DNA from 3 places in the Neorhizobium sp. IRS_2294 genome. Region 1 is predicted to be linked to each of the others. Evidence: predicted binding sites of a transcription regulator. Region 1 holds the regulator's gene; each other region holds the start of a gene.
What was found. Region 1 encodes LexA, which represses DNA repair genes until DNA is damaged. Its sites were predicted from a motif close to TGTTCNNNNTGTGTTCNG; they were not measured.

Region 1 (4,162 bases):
TTGCCGCTTTCGAGGAACTTGGCCTGAACGTTCTTCATGTCCCAGGGCGCCAGGAACTGGCCCTTCTTCACGTTGATCGCGCAACCGGTCTTTGCGGCCGCGACGAGCAAGTCGGTCTGGCGCGACAGGAAGGCGGGGATCTGCAGGATATCGATCGTATCCGCCACAAGGCCGCACTGCTCTTCAGTGTGGATGTCGGTCAGAACCGGAAAGCCGTATTCCTTCTTGAGATCGGCAAAGATTGCCATCGCGTTGTCCAAGCCGATGCCGCGCTTGCCGGAGATCGACGTGCGGTTGGCCTTGTCGAAGGAGGATTTGTAGACGAGGCCGATGCCGAGCTTCTTGCAGAGTTCGACAAGCGTGCCGGCGATCATGAACGCATGATCGCGGCTTTCCATCTGACAGGGACCGGCAATCAGCGAGAGCTTTGCCGTGTTTGAGAAAACGACTTTCGAACTCCCCTCGCCCACGGACACTTCAGAATTGGCGGAGACTGTCATTTCACTATTCCTCGAAACCGAAAACCACACCTTGCCCCGGGGCTGCCGACACGATCACGCGGCCATCCCTGCGGATGAATGCGACGTCATTAGCAGCAAGGGTGATCTCTGTCACGGCGAGATCGGTGGTCTTGAAGATGATCCCGCGCGCAGCGAGGCGCGACGATGACAAGGGCTTCATCGAAGACCGGAACTCGTCGCTGAACGTGTCGTTGGATTGAATGCGGATGCTGGCATTGGCAGCTTCGATCCGCAGACCGTCTTTCCCTTGCTCGGGTTGCGTCTCGAACACGGTTTCGAAAAGCGGCAGAAACTCCAGCGGGTCATCTGCAGAAAAGACGATCTCTCGAAGGCCTGTAACGGCGTTTGCGTGCTCATCTAGACCACCGCGATCTGCCGGTAATGCGGCCATGCGCTGGCAGGAAAACAGCAAGATGTCATCGACCTCGGGGACTGCCGCGAACGCCAGACGGAATGAGACTTCGCTCTCCCCACCATCGGGCAACTGCATCGGGCGGGAGAATTGAAGCATCTCGCCCGCAGACATGTGCCCGTCCACAAAACGGCTATGATCGGCCGCTGCATCCTGCGTCCCGACGACCACCGCCGATAGACCTTCCCTTTTCCGCTGGCCGCGAAAGCGGATGTCGCGATCGGTGAACACGTTGCCTCGTTTTGCCGCAAGCGAGGCTTGCCGACGGTTCACAATGGCCAGCGGCTCGAGATACGAGCCATCCGCGAAGAATATGCAGGCATTAGCTGTGCCGAAAGGGTGAACACCTTCAGGTGCCACAGTAAAGCCGAGAGCGGTCAACCTCCCCCGCGCTGACGCCAGATCTGCAACGGGCAGAACCAAATGATCGACTGACTTGTTACCCACTTACACCCCCAAAGTCTTATTCCGCAGAACATTGGCTATCGCGGGAAGCTCGGCAAGTGCTGCGCACGAACTGAATACGTGATCGAACGCTGAAATGAGACTATTCTTGAGCAAAAATTTGGGGCTTGCGGAACACAGATAGAACATATAGCGTCCGTTCTGCATTTGTTTCCAATTCTGAGGGTCCCATCCATGCTGACACGCAAGCAACAGGAGTTACTTCTGTTCATCCACGAGCGGATGAAAGAATCAGGCGTGCCGCCGTCGTTTGACGAAATGAAGGACGCCCTCGACCTTGCATCGAAGTCCGGCATCCATAGGCTGATCACCGCGCTCGAGGAGCGTGGCTTTATTCGCCGCCTGCCGAACAGAGCACGCGCGCTCGAAGTGATCAAGCTGCCTGACGCCTATGTGGCGAACCTTCATCCGCGACGGGGTTTTTCTCCCAGTGTCATCGAGGGAAGCCTCGGCAAAACGCAACCGGTCGTCGCTCAGAAGCCGGCGCCGGTCATGGCGGACAATCCGTTCTCGACAAACATCCCGGTCATGGGTCGAATCGCTGCCGGCGTGCCGATCTCCGCGATCCAGAACAACACCCATGACATCGCCGTTCCGATCGAGATGCTGGGTTCCGGCGATCATTACGCGCTCGAAGTGAAGGGCGATTCGATGATCGATGCCGGCATCCTCGATGGCGATACCGTCATCATCAAGAATACCAGCACCGCAAGTCCAGGCGATATCATCGTTGCCCTGGTCGATGAGGAAGAAGCGACCCTGAAGCGGTTTCGCCGCAAGGGTGCCTCGATCGCACTGGAAGCGGCAAACCCGGCTTACGAGACCCGCATCTTCCCGCCCGACCGGGTGAAGGTCCAGGGCAAGCTTGTCGGCCTTATTCGCCGCTATCATTAAGAACGGTGTCATCCCGGAGATGCGCAGCAACAGCCTCCGGGATGCCAAAGTCGAGTTGTCGCGTTCGCCAGTCATAGAACCGGTGGACGGTCCACGGACGGCTTGAGGTCTGTGCGCTGTCTCGCATCGCCGCCGTAATCTTGATGTCTGGCGCTGTCGCGTTCGGAATAATGGTGATTTCCAGTGCGCCAGTCCGGCGCAACGTCCGCCTGCTGAGAAGCAAGGCGCCGGAGCGGCAAGTATCGAAGCGTGCGCCGGGCGAGACGATGATCCGACCGACATCGCAGGCAAGACCGGTGTATCGGTTGTCTTCGACGGTGACGATCCGGATGTCCTGAGCAGTCTGCGCCGCGCACAGGATTTTCGGCAGACAGGCGAATCGTCCGGGCTTCAATGCTTGAAGAAAACCCCTGACATATTCGATTTCCCGGCGCGTCAAATCCGGTCGCGAATGTGGTCCAGGTGGTCTGTCATCGCTTTTCGCAAGGCTGGCACCTCGCGCTGGTTCCGAAGAGGCAAGAACCGGCAAGGCGAGCGGTTGTTCTCCGGTCTCAAGCACCAGCGCTCGCCGCCATTGATCGTAGATAAATCCCGGCGGTCGGGTTCGATTGAGGGTGATCTTGTCATCCTGGATCACGCCGACCGATGCGCCGTCTTCGGATATGACGATATCAGGCCTCGGCGCCGAGCCTGAGCGGACCGCAAAGAGCAAAGCCACCGCCATGAACAGCGCGCCTGTCAGCCTCAGCGGCGTGCGCAGCAGCGTCAGAAGCAGAAAGCCTGCCGTCGCCAGAGGCAGGAAAAGCGGGTTCTGCCGGCCGATGGCAATATCGCCGCCCCATGCGGCGACGATCTCGGCAATGCGAATGACGATCCGCAGCCCCTCGCCCATGATGAACAGAAAGGGAGCATCCAGCCCGAACGGCATCAGCAGCATGGCCACGAGACCTGCCGGCATCACCACGAAGGAAATGATCGGCATGGCCGCGAGATTGGCCGCGAGGCCGTAGGTGGTCAGATGGTGGAAATGCTCGATCGAATAGATCGACGTCGATGTACTGCCGATCAGCGACGTCACCACGATCCCGGCAATGAAATGGAACGTCGCCGCGACACCCGTTATCCACCGGTTGCTACCTTTTGTCTCCTCCTTACCTTTCGCGAAATATCGCGTCCAGAGGGCGAACCCTGCCACCAGTGCCGCGGTTGCCGCAAACGACATCTGGAAACTCGGACCCAGAATCTCCGACGGCGAGATGGCGAGGATGATGATTGCCGAAAGGGCGACGTTGCGAAGGCTGATGGAGGGTCGATCGACGAGCACGGCGACCAGCATCACCGCCATCATGATATAGGCCCGCTCGGCGGAAACCCCGAACCCGGAAATCAGGTAATAGGCGGTCGCCATGACAAGCGCACCGAACGCGGCAAACTTCTTGATCGGATAGGCCTGCGCAAAGCCTGGAAACAGCGACAGGACGGAGCGAACGCCGACGAAGAAGATACCGGCTGCCAGCGCCATGTTGAGGCCTGAGATCGCGACGATATGGGCCAGTCCGGACAGACGAAGCGCCTCGGTCGTCTCACGGGAAATTGCACGGCGCTCGTCGGTCACGATTGCGGCAGCAAAAGCGCCCGCATCCCCCTTGACCGTATCGCGGATGCGATTGCCGATTGCGCTGCGAAGCGCAAAAAGCCCTCGCTGCATGTCCGACCATAACCCGGGTTGGTCATCGATCGCCGGTTGTACGCTAGGCGCGCCGTAAAAGAAGCCAACGGCCCCGATTTGATCGAAGTAGGAGGAGAAGGCGAAATCGTTCAATCCGGGAAGCGCCGGGCCAGAGGGTGGCGACAGACGGGCACGGCCGGA
Region 2 (4,162 bases), 850 kb from region 1:
CCGAAGCCGAAATCGTCTGGTCCGCATGCGATCCGGAAACCCGGACGCCGGCCGCGCTGCCCGAAGACCTGCGCGACTGGCTGTATCAGTTCCTCGACTGACTGCTTACGCGCGCTGCGGCAGCAGCGGATAGCCTGCCATCACGGCCCGACCGGCGAGCGCCGCAATCACAGCCTTCAGGACGTCGCCCGGAATGAAAGCGAGCGAGCCGAGAAACGCTTTGACGAAGCCCATGCCGGTGATCAGCGCCAGATAGGTGATGCCGATCCCGTAAAGCACGATCACGCCGCCCATCAGGGCTGCGATAAAGAAGTTCACACCCTGCACCAGCCCTGCCTGGTCGCGACCCACCATGATCTGCGACAGATAGCCGGTTACCATCGCGGCAAACACCCAGCCGATCAGATAACCGGTCGTCGGCGCCATGAAGACGGCAAGGCCGCCGCGGCCGCCGGACAGAACCGGCAGACCGATCGCTGCAAGCACCAGTACCAGGAGGACCGCGATCGTGCCGCGCTTGGCGCCGAGCACGACGCCGGCCAGCATCACGCCGAGCGATTGCGCCGTGATGGGGACGGGAATGAAACCGAGCATGACCGGCGGCACCAGTCCCAGCACGATGATGATAGCGGCAAACAGGGCGGCCAGAACGAGATCACGAGTAGGCAAATAGCTATTCCTTGACGACTGAATCTGTATCACTTCTGCGCACGGATTGCCCGGGCGTCAATTGCGCTGGCAATCTCGTCGGCATTCTTCAATGTGAGGATGATCAGCGGGACGATGATGGAGAGGGTTCGAGGGCGCAACCCTCGCGCGATATGCGCATCGCGGATGGCCTGGTGACGCAGCAGGATTTCCGGAATGAAGCGCAGCACAAGGCCGATCGACAGGCCGATATCCGCAGCTTTTACAAGCCCGAGCTTTTCAAGCGGCAAAGCCGCAAATGTCACTTCCGTAATAAAATCGCCGGTAGTAGTCGTGGCCGTCACCGCGGACGCAAGAAGCGCCAGCGCCGAAAGCCGGAAAAACACGCTGACGGCCTCGACAGGGCTGTTGAAAACCAGCGTGAACAGCGCAACGGCTGCGATGGTGAGGACAAGAACCCGCAGCCGCAGCCATGTTTGCCGCCATCCGATTCGCAGCGAAGCGAAAAGCAGGCCGCTGGCGACCGCACCGACGCCAAGCACTAACGGCGACTGGATCAGGAACAGCGCAAGGCTTGCGACCGCCAGCAGCACAAGCTTCGCCCGGGCCGAAAGCCGGTGCAGAAAGCCGCTGCCGTCCACGTAAAGCGTCTTCATGCGGCAAGCTCGCGGTAACGGGCAATGATCTCGGCAGCGTTTCCGTCGCCGGCAAGCCGGCCGTTGTCAAACAACAGAACCCGCTCGAAGCCCGCGATGAGATCGAGATCGTGGGTGAGCACTATGACGTTTTCGGTGAGCTCTCTGATCGTGCGGGCCACCAGGTTGCGGTTTTTCAGGTCCAGCTGGTTGGTCGGCTCGTCCATGATCAAAATGTCCGGTTCGGTCACCAGAACCGAGGCGAAGGCCGCAAGCTGCAACTCGCCGCCGGAAAGCTCGTGCGATCGACGGTCGGCAAGATGTCCGATGCCGAACCGCGAAAGGATCGCCGTCGTTCGGGCCTCGATCTCGGCTTTCGAAAGCTTGCGCGACGTCAGGCCGAGCGCGATGTCTTCCTTCAGGATCGGCAGGATGATCTGGTTCTGCGGGTTCTGGAAGATGAAACCAACCTGCGCGCGGGCGCGGTCGGTGTCGGCCTTCGTATCGAAGCCGTTGACGACGACATTGCCGCTCGCGGGAGAGACAAGTCCGTTGATCATCCGCGCAAACGTTGTCTTGCCGGAGCCGTTGAGGCCGATCACGCCGATGCGGCGCTCGGTCAGCCGCACCGTCAGCGGATGCAGCGTGACACGCCCGTCGAAGCGGGCTTCGGCCTTGTCGAAATGGATGTCCAATGCCGGTCCTCGGTTGCTGAACGGTCTATATCGCGGCGGGAGCAGAGCGGGAAGGCGGAATGAAAAGTGAACATTGCATCCGGTCCACTGTCGCCCTAGTCTCGTTGCCATGGCGATTCTGATCGACAATGCCCGCGCAAGACGGATTTTCATCGAACGGCAGCAGCTTTCCGCACCGCCGACCCGTGCGCTCAACAAGGCCGGTCTTCTGCAACTGATCGATGATCTGGGCTTCGTGCAGGTGGATAGTATCGCCACCGTCGAGCGCGCCCATCACATGATCCTGTTTTCGCGCAACCAGACCTATCGGCGAGAGCATCTGACATCGCTTCTGGAAAAAGACGGCGAGCTGTTCGAGCACTGGACCCACGACGCCTCGATCATTCCGGCGCGTCTGTTCCGCTACTGGAAGCATCGCTTCCGCCGCCGCGAACCGATCCTGGCCGAGCGCTGGCGCAAATGGCATGGCGAGAGTTTCGATTCCGCCTTCGAGGACACGTTCAAGCACATCTCCGAAAACGGTGCGATCATGTCGCGCGACATGAAGATGGAGGATCACAAATCCGGCGGCTGGTGGAACTGGCATCCCAACAAGACGGCGCTCGAATATTACTGGCACACCGGCAAGCTTTCGATTGCCGGCCGGGTGAATTTCCAGAAGATCTACGATCTGACCGAGCGCGTTATTGCCGCCCACCATCACGAACCGGATGTCAGCCACGAGGACTTCATCGACTGGGCCTGCCGCAGCGCGATGGAAAAGCTTGGCTTTGCCACATCGGGAGAACTCGCTGCCTTCTGGGATATCGTCACGCCGGAAGAGGCGAGGGACTGGGTGAAAGCCCATCGCGATGAACTCGTCGAAGTCCTGATCGAAACCGCCGACGACAGCCGCCCGCGCGCTTCCTTCGCGTTCTCAGGCTTTCCCCAAAACCTCGGCGATATTCCAGAACCGCCGGCACGGGTGAGGGTGCTCAGCCCGTTCGATCCGCTACTGCGCAACCGTGACCGGGCGGTGCGGCTGTTCGATTTCTTCTACCGCATAGAGGTCTTTGTGCCCGAGCCGAAGCGGCAATACGGCTATTACGTCTTTCCGCTTCTGGAAGGCGACCGCATGATCGGTCGCATCGACATGAAGGCGGAGCGCAAAACGGGTGTGCTTGATGTCAAGCGGCTGTGGCTGGAAAAGGGTGTTCGGGCATCCGCAGGCAGGCTGGCCAAGCTCGATGCCGAGCTGCAGCGGGTGGGGCGGTTTGCCGGCGCGGACAAGGTCGTCTATCGAGACGGCTGGCGGGACTAGGTCCCGTCAGCCGTTTCATCTCTTGGAAGCGCTCAATCCGGGTGATGCCGGGGACTTAACCCCGCCACCGCAAATACACCGTCGCCAGTGGCGGGATGTCGAGAGCGATGGACGCTGTCTTGCCATGCGCCGACTGGTTCTCCGTCCAGGCTTCCGTCTGGCCGAAATTGGTGCCGCCGTAGATCGCAGCGTCGGTATTCAGCACCACTTCCCAGCGCCCTTCGAACGGCACGCCGATCCGGTAGCCGTGCCGCGGCACCGGCGTCATGTTGGAAGCGACGATGATTGCCGACTGCCGATCCTGCGACAGGCGCAGCATCGCGGTAACGGAGTTTTCCGCATCGTCGGACACGGCCCATTCGAAGCCTTCAGGATGGAGATCGCCATACTGAAGCGCCGGCTCGGCCGAATAGAGCGCATTGAGATCGGCGATCAAGCGCTGCATGCCCGCATGATCGGGGCTGTCCAGCAGATCCCAGACAACGGACGCGTCGTGGTTCCACTCGGTCACCTGCGCGACTTCGCCGCCCATGAACATCAGCTTCTTGCCGGGATGGCCCCACATGAAGCCGTAATAGGCACGCAGATTGGCCATCTTCTGCCAGTGGTCGCCCGGCATCTTGCCAAAAAGTGAGCCCTTGCCGTGCACCACTTCGTCATGGGACAGCGGCAGCATGAAGCGTTCGGAATAGGCATAGACCATGCCGAAGGTCAGGCTTCCGTGCTGGTATTTGCGATAGACCGGATCTTCCTCCATGTAATGGAGCGTGTCGTGCATCCAGCCCATGTTCCACTTGAAGTCGAAGCCCAGTCCACCCTGCTCGACGCTTTCGGTCACACCCGGCCAGGCGGTCGATTCCTCGGCCACCGTGAAGGCATGCGGG
Region 3 (4,162 bases), on a different replicon from region 1:
GTAGCAGAAGTATACCTATCTCGCAAATCAAGGAGGGAGGCTCCCTATGACTTCAACCGACGGTCTGTTCCGATCCATCCGCGTCGGCTCGATGAAGCTAGCGAACTGGATCGTCATGCCGCTGATAATTCACAGCTTCGCCCCCACCGGATTCGCGGCCCGGCGCATCCCGCGTACTACCGGCTGCGGGCGGCAGGCGTCGTCGGCCTGCTCGACCGATCTGCTTCGTCTAACGTCGGTGAAGTAACGTGACGGGCCGATCAAGTCAGGGCGTTCGGTCAATCCCAAACAGCAAGATCATCCGCAGCCGGGAAAAGTCAGCCAGCTAAACAATTTAACCAAGTCAATCGACACAACACAGTCAGAACCTTCCGTGATCCGATTCTTCGCCCTCCTCCCCCGCCGCCCCGATATCGACCGCCAGCGCTTCCACGACCATTGGCGTCACCCGCACAGCACCATGGGACGCCAGATCCCGGGCATGCTCACCTACGTCCAAGGGCACCAGTTCGACACCGACCGCCTCGGCCCGGGTCAGGACAAGTACGACGGCGTTGCCATGCCGTCGTTCGACTCCCCGAAAGACGCCGCCGCACTGGTCGACGAGCCCTTGTTCGTCGACAACATCCGCCCCGACGAGCCGTTGTTCCAAGACCTGCCGAATGTCATCTTCTTCATCACCGAGGAGGATGTAATCGTCTCGCGGCCTCCAATGGGTGCCGTATCCGACGTTGATCGACAATGGGACGTGCTGGAGCGGCCGACCAGCATCCATCTCCTGCAGTTCGTGCACCTCGATGGCAATCCCGGCTGGGCGGGTGCTGATGACGCCGAGCTCGGCCTGCGGATCGGCGCGCTGCGTCACGCGGTGAACCGGCCGAGCGCCGAGGTGCACGGCGACGGCGCACCGTTCCTGGGCGCCCGCCAGTTGTGGTGGCCCACCCTGACGGCGTTCCAGGACGGCGTGGACACCGATCGGGCCGCCTTCGACGAGCTCCTCGCCCGAGCCGGTCAAGCCGTCACCATGTTGGCGGTCTCAGAGCGGTTTGTGCGGTGAGGCGGAGTTTTTTGGAGCGGCCGACAGGGCGCTAACCCTGCCGACCCTTTACGTCTTATCTGATCGGACTAACCCGCAGAGACACTGTCAAGCCGCTGCGGGTTAATCGGACTGAAGGGGAGCGCTGAAGGTCGCCATAGGGGGGTGAGAGGTTTTCGTATCGCTTTGCCTTAAGGAGGTCGATCTCTCCCCAGCTCAACACGGAGCCGTCCAGTCCACCACCACCGCTGTGAGGTGTATTCCGCAGAGATGGTCTTGCCTGATGCTTTGCTGAGACAATGTAACTGTCAAATGACCCGCGAGACAGTTCAATTAAATGGGGACGAGCCATGAGCGCGAATGCGGAATCGACCATTTTGAGTTTTGTCGCCAGTCGACCTGATGGGACGACGTGCCCGAGCGAAGTTGCGCGTAGCCTTGCAAATGATCACAATGCCCCGCTTGAGTGGCGTGACTACATGCCGGCCGTCCATGAAGCGGTTGATGCCTTGATTGTGCGAAGAGAGATCACCCTTTCCTGGAAATCTGTCGTAATGGGGGAGAGAGCCGGTCCATACCGTATAAGTGCTCGCAAGCAAAATCTCTAATGCCGAGACGTCTGCAGCCACCTTTTTAGCGTCCTAAACAATCTCAATGACAGGAAACCGATCAAGCACATCCCGACCGTGCTGATAGTCGCGAGCCTACTTTTTCGTCTCGATAAGCTTCGGGTCAGTAAGTGTGCGCGCAAGAGCCGTCCGGTTATCGGGACTACGGGAGCTTAGTCGTTGCCCGATTGATGTAATCGACCAGGGCGCGGGCAGCGGCGAATGATTTTACTATTTCCTCGACGAGATTGGAGGACACGAGCATCTCGTCAGAAACGTTGCGACAGGCTCCGAAGTTTTTGAGATTGAAAAAGTCGAGCGCGTCGTGATTTCTGACGTACCCGCTGGCGCTCAAATCATGACCGCCCGTCAGACCATTTGGGAAATATGTCCGAAATAATGGACCCTCGACGATCCCTCTCCATTTGCCGGTGTGGCTTGCGATTGTTTGCCGCAAAATGCGGGCAAGCCGTGGCGGGGGTAGCAGCGCTCCGCCTCCGCTGTATGAGCTGTGCGGAGAGATTTGCATGTAATATGTCGCGGCTGCGTTCTTCGAAGGCGAAACTCGCAACGTGATGCAGCAGGTGCCTTTCGAGATAGACGCGGCACTCAAACATTTGCGGGGATCTCGGTTGGCCTCATCTACGCGCTTGTCGATCGACCCTGTGCTATTAGCCAACGCTAGGGTGAATTCGATTAAGTCGCGGCGCGCGCAATCAAGTTCAGCTCGGTTGTCGTCAAGCCACTCGGCGCCGTGATTACTGGAGGCTTCCTCTAGAAAATCAAAAGTCGATCGGTTGATCATTCACTGTCTCAAACATGGCAAACTGGCCTGTCATAGGACAGGCGGAACATAAAGTGAGCGGAAATAGCTCAAGCGGACATGAAAAGAGTTGGAAGTCGGATGCTTCCAATCGCTGATTGCTACCCCCAGATAGGGTAGGGCTCGTGGAATTGCCACTTCGGTAACTGAGCGGCGATTGGTACGCTCGCATTTTCGTGAACACATTGTCTAGGAGAGGATCCATATGGCGAGAATGGTCAAGAAAGCGGATCTGCCGATAAAAACGTGTGCGACATGCGGCAAACCCTTTGCATGGAGGCTGAAGTGGGCCAAGAACTGGAGCGATGTGAAGTACTGTTCTGAACGCTGCCGCCGCTCTAAGCTAAAGCCACCACATCCAAAGTTATAGAATCCTGCCCGCCTGCAGATGCTTCGAAGGCTGCCGTACAAGCCGCGTCTGGCTATGGTGGAGCAAACTTAGGACATTCTGAGCTATTTTCGGTGACGAAAGATGGAGGCGAAGTGTCTTGGCACCATCACGGCTGCCGAAGAGATGATCCTAATGCCTTTGATCCTCTTGCTTTGCGGGTCGTATTGACCCCTGGCGCAACAGTGGCCCGATCAGGTCGTGACGTCTTCGCGCCCAGTCACAGCCGACATAACCCGGAAAAGACTGCCGAGTAGAGCTGGCTCGGTTTGTCTGAACAGTTTCGGGCGTTTCGCTAAGTGGATTTCCACCTCGATTATGCCGCCACCATCATTGGTGCCAGCGCGTTGAAGTAGGCCTGATCCGGCGTCCTCCGGTCAAGGGATGAATGTGGGCGTCGGCTATTGTAAAAGGTCAGATAGCGGCGGATGCCAGCGCGGGCCTCGGACACTGTTTTATAGGCGTGGAGGTAGACTTCCTCGTATTTGATCGAACGCCAGAGCCGCTCGACGAAGACGTTGTCCCGCCACGCACCCTTGCCATCCATCGAGATGGCAATCTCAGCCTTTTTCAGCACCGCCGTGAAGTCGACGGAGGTAAACTGCGAGCCCTGATCGGTGTTGAAGATGTCCGGCTTTCCGTAGCGGGCAAGCGCTTCCTCGACCGCTTCGATACAGAAGGCTGCTTCCATCGTGATCGACAGCCGCCACGACAAAACCCTCCGACTGAACCAGTCGACGACCGCGCAAAGATAGACGAAGCCCCGCGCCATGGGGATGTAGGTCAGGTCCATCGCCCAGACCTGGTTGGGGCGGGTGACCGCCAGCTTGCGGAGGAGATACGGATAGATTTTGTGACCGGGAGCCGGTTTCGAAGTGTTCGGGCGACGGTAGATCGCCTCGATGCCCATCTTCTTCATCAGCGTGGCGACGTGCAGCCGCCCAGTCTCCAGCCCTTCTCCCCTCAAGAGCCCTTGCAACATCCGACTTCCGGCAAATGGGTAGTCGAGATGCAACTCGTCGATCCGGCGCATCAGAGCCAGATCGCCGTCAGACACCGGACGCGGCGAATAATAGACGCTGCCACGGCTGAAGCCGAGAAGCTTCGCCTGGCGCACGACGGATAGCTTATGCTCGCGGTCGATCATTTCTTTCCGCTCAGCAATCCCGCCTTGCCGAGCGCTCCGGCTAAAAAATCATTCTCCAGCGTCAGCTCCCCGATCTTGGCGTGCAGCGTTTTGACATCGACGGTTGGACCCGCCGGTTCCGCCTTCGCTTCATCGCCGAAAACGCCTGTCGCTCCCTCAA

Region 2: ACQY1K_RS03710 (energy-coupling factor ABC transporter ATP-binding protein) is a predicted target of LexA. The motif match lies at 2,034-2,051, and genes of this name have one in related genera.
Region 3: ACQY1K_RS19925 (DUF2461 family protein) is a predicted target of LexA. The motif match lies at 2,492-2,509, and genes of this name have one in related genera.

The regions. Positions count from the first base shown of each region.
Region 1 is NZ_CP191439.1:1,641,985-1,646,146, reverse strand. Features, by position in the region: gene kdsA (3-deoxy-8-phosphooctulonate synthase) at 1-500, opposite strand, end outside; gene ACQY1K_RS07990 (VOC family protein) at 505-1,380, opposite strand; gene lexA (transcriptional repressor LexA) at 1,573-2,292, shown strand; gene ACQY1K_RS07980 (ComEC/Rec2 family competence protein) at 2,273-4,162, opposite strand, start outside.
Region 2 is NZ_CP191439.1:788,907-793,068, forward strand. Features, by position in the region: gene ACQY1K_RS03695 (acyl-CoA thioesterase) at 1-101, shown strand, start outside; gene ACQY1K_RS03700 (biotin transporter BioY) at 106-669, opposite strand; gene ACQY1K_RS03705 (energy-coupling factor transporter transmembrane component T family protein) at 699-1,304, opposite strand; gene ACQY1K_RS03710 (energy-coupling factor ABC transporter ATP-binding protein) at 1,301-1,978, opposite strand; gene ACQY1K_RS03715 (winged helix-turn-helix domain-containing protein) at 2,088-3,278, shown strand; gene glgB (1,4-alpha-glucan branching protein GlgB) at 3,334-4,162, opposite strand, start outside.
Region 3 is NZ_CP191440.1:589,196-593,357, reverse strand. Features, by position in the region: gene ACQY1K_RS19940 (hypothetical protein) at 47-247, shown strand; gene ACQY1K_RS19935 (EthD family reductase) at 374-1,057, shown strand; gene ACQY1K_RS19930 (DUF3253 domain-containing protein) at 1,387-1,644, shown strand; gene ACQY1K_RS19925 (DUF2461 family protein) at 1,808-2,449, opposite strand; gene ACQY1K_RS19920 (DUF2256 domain-containing protein) at 2,673-2,837, shown strand; partial or broken gene ACQY1K_RS19915 (IS3 family transposase) at 3,172-4,162, opposite strand, start outside.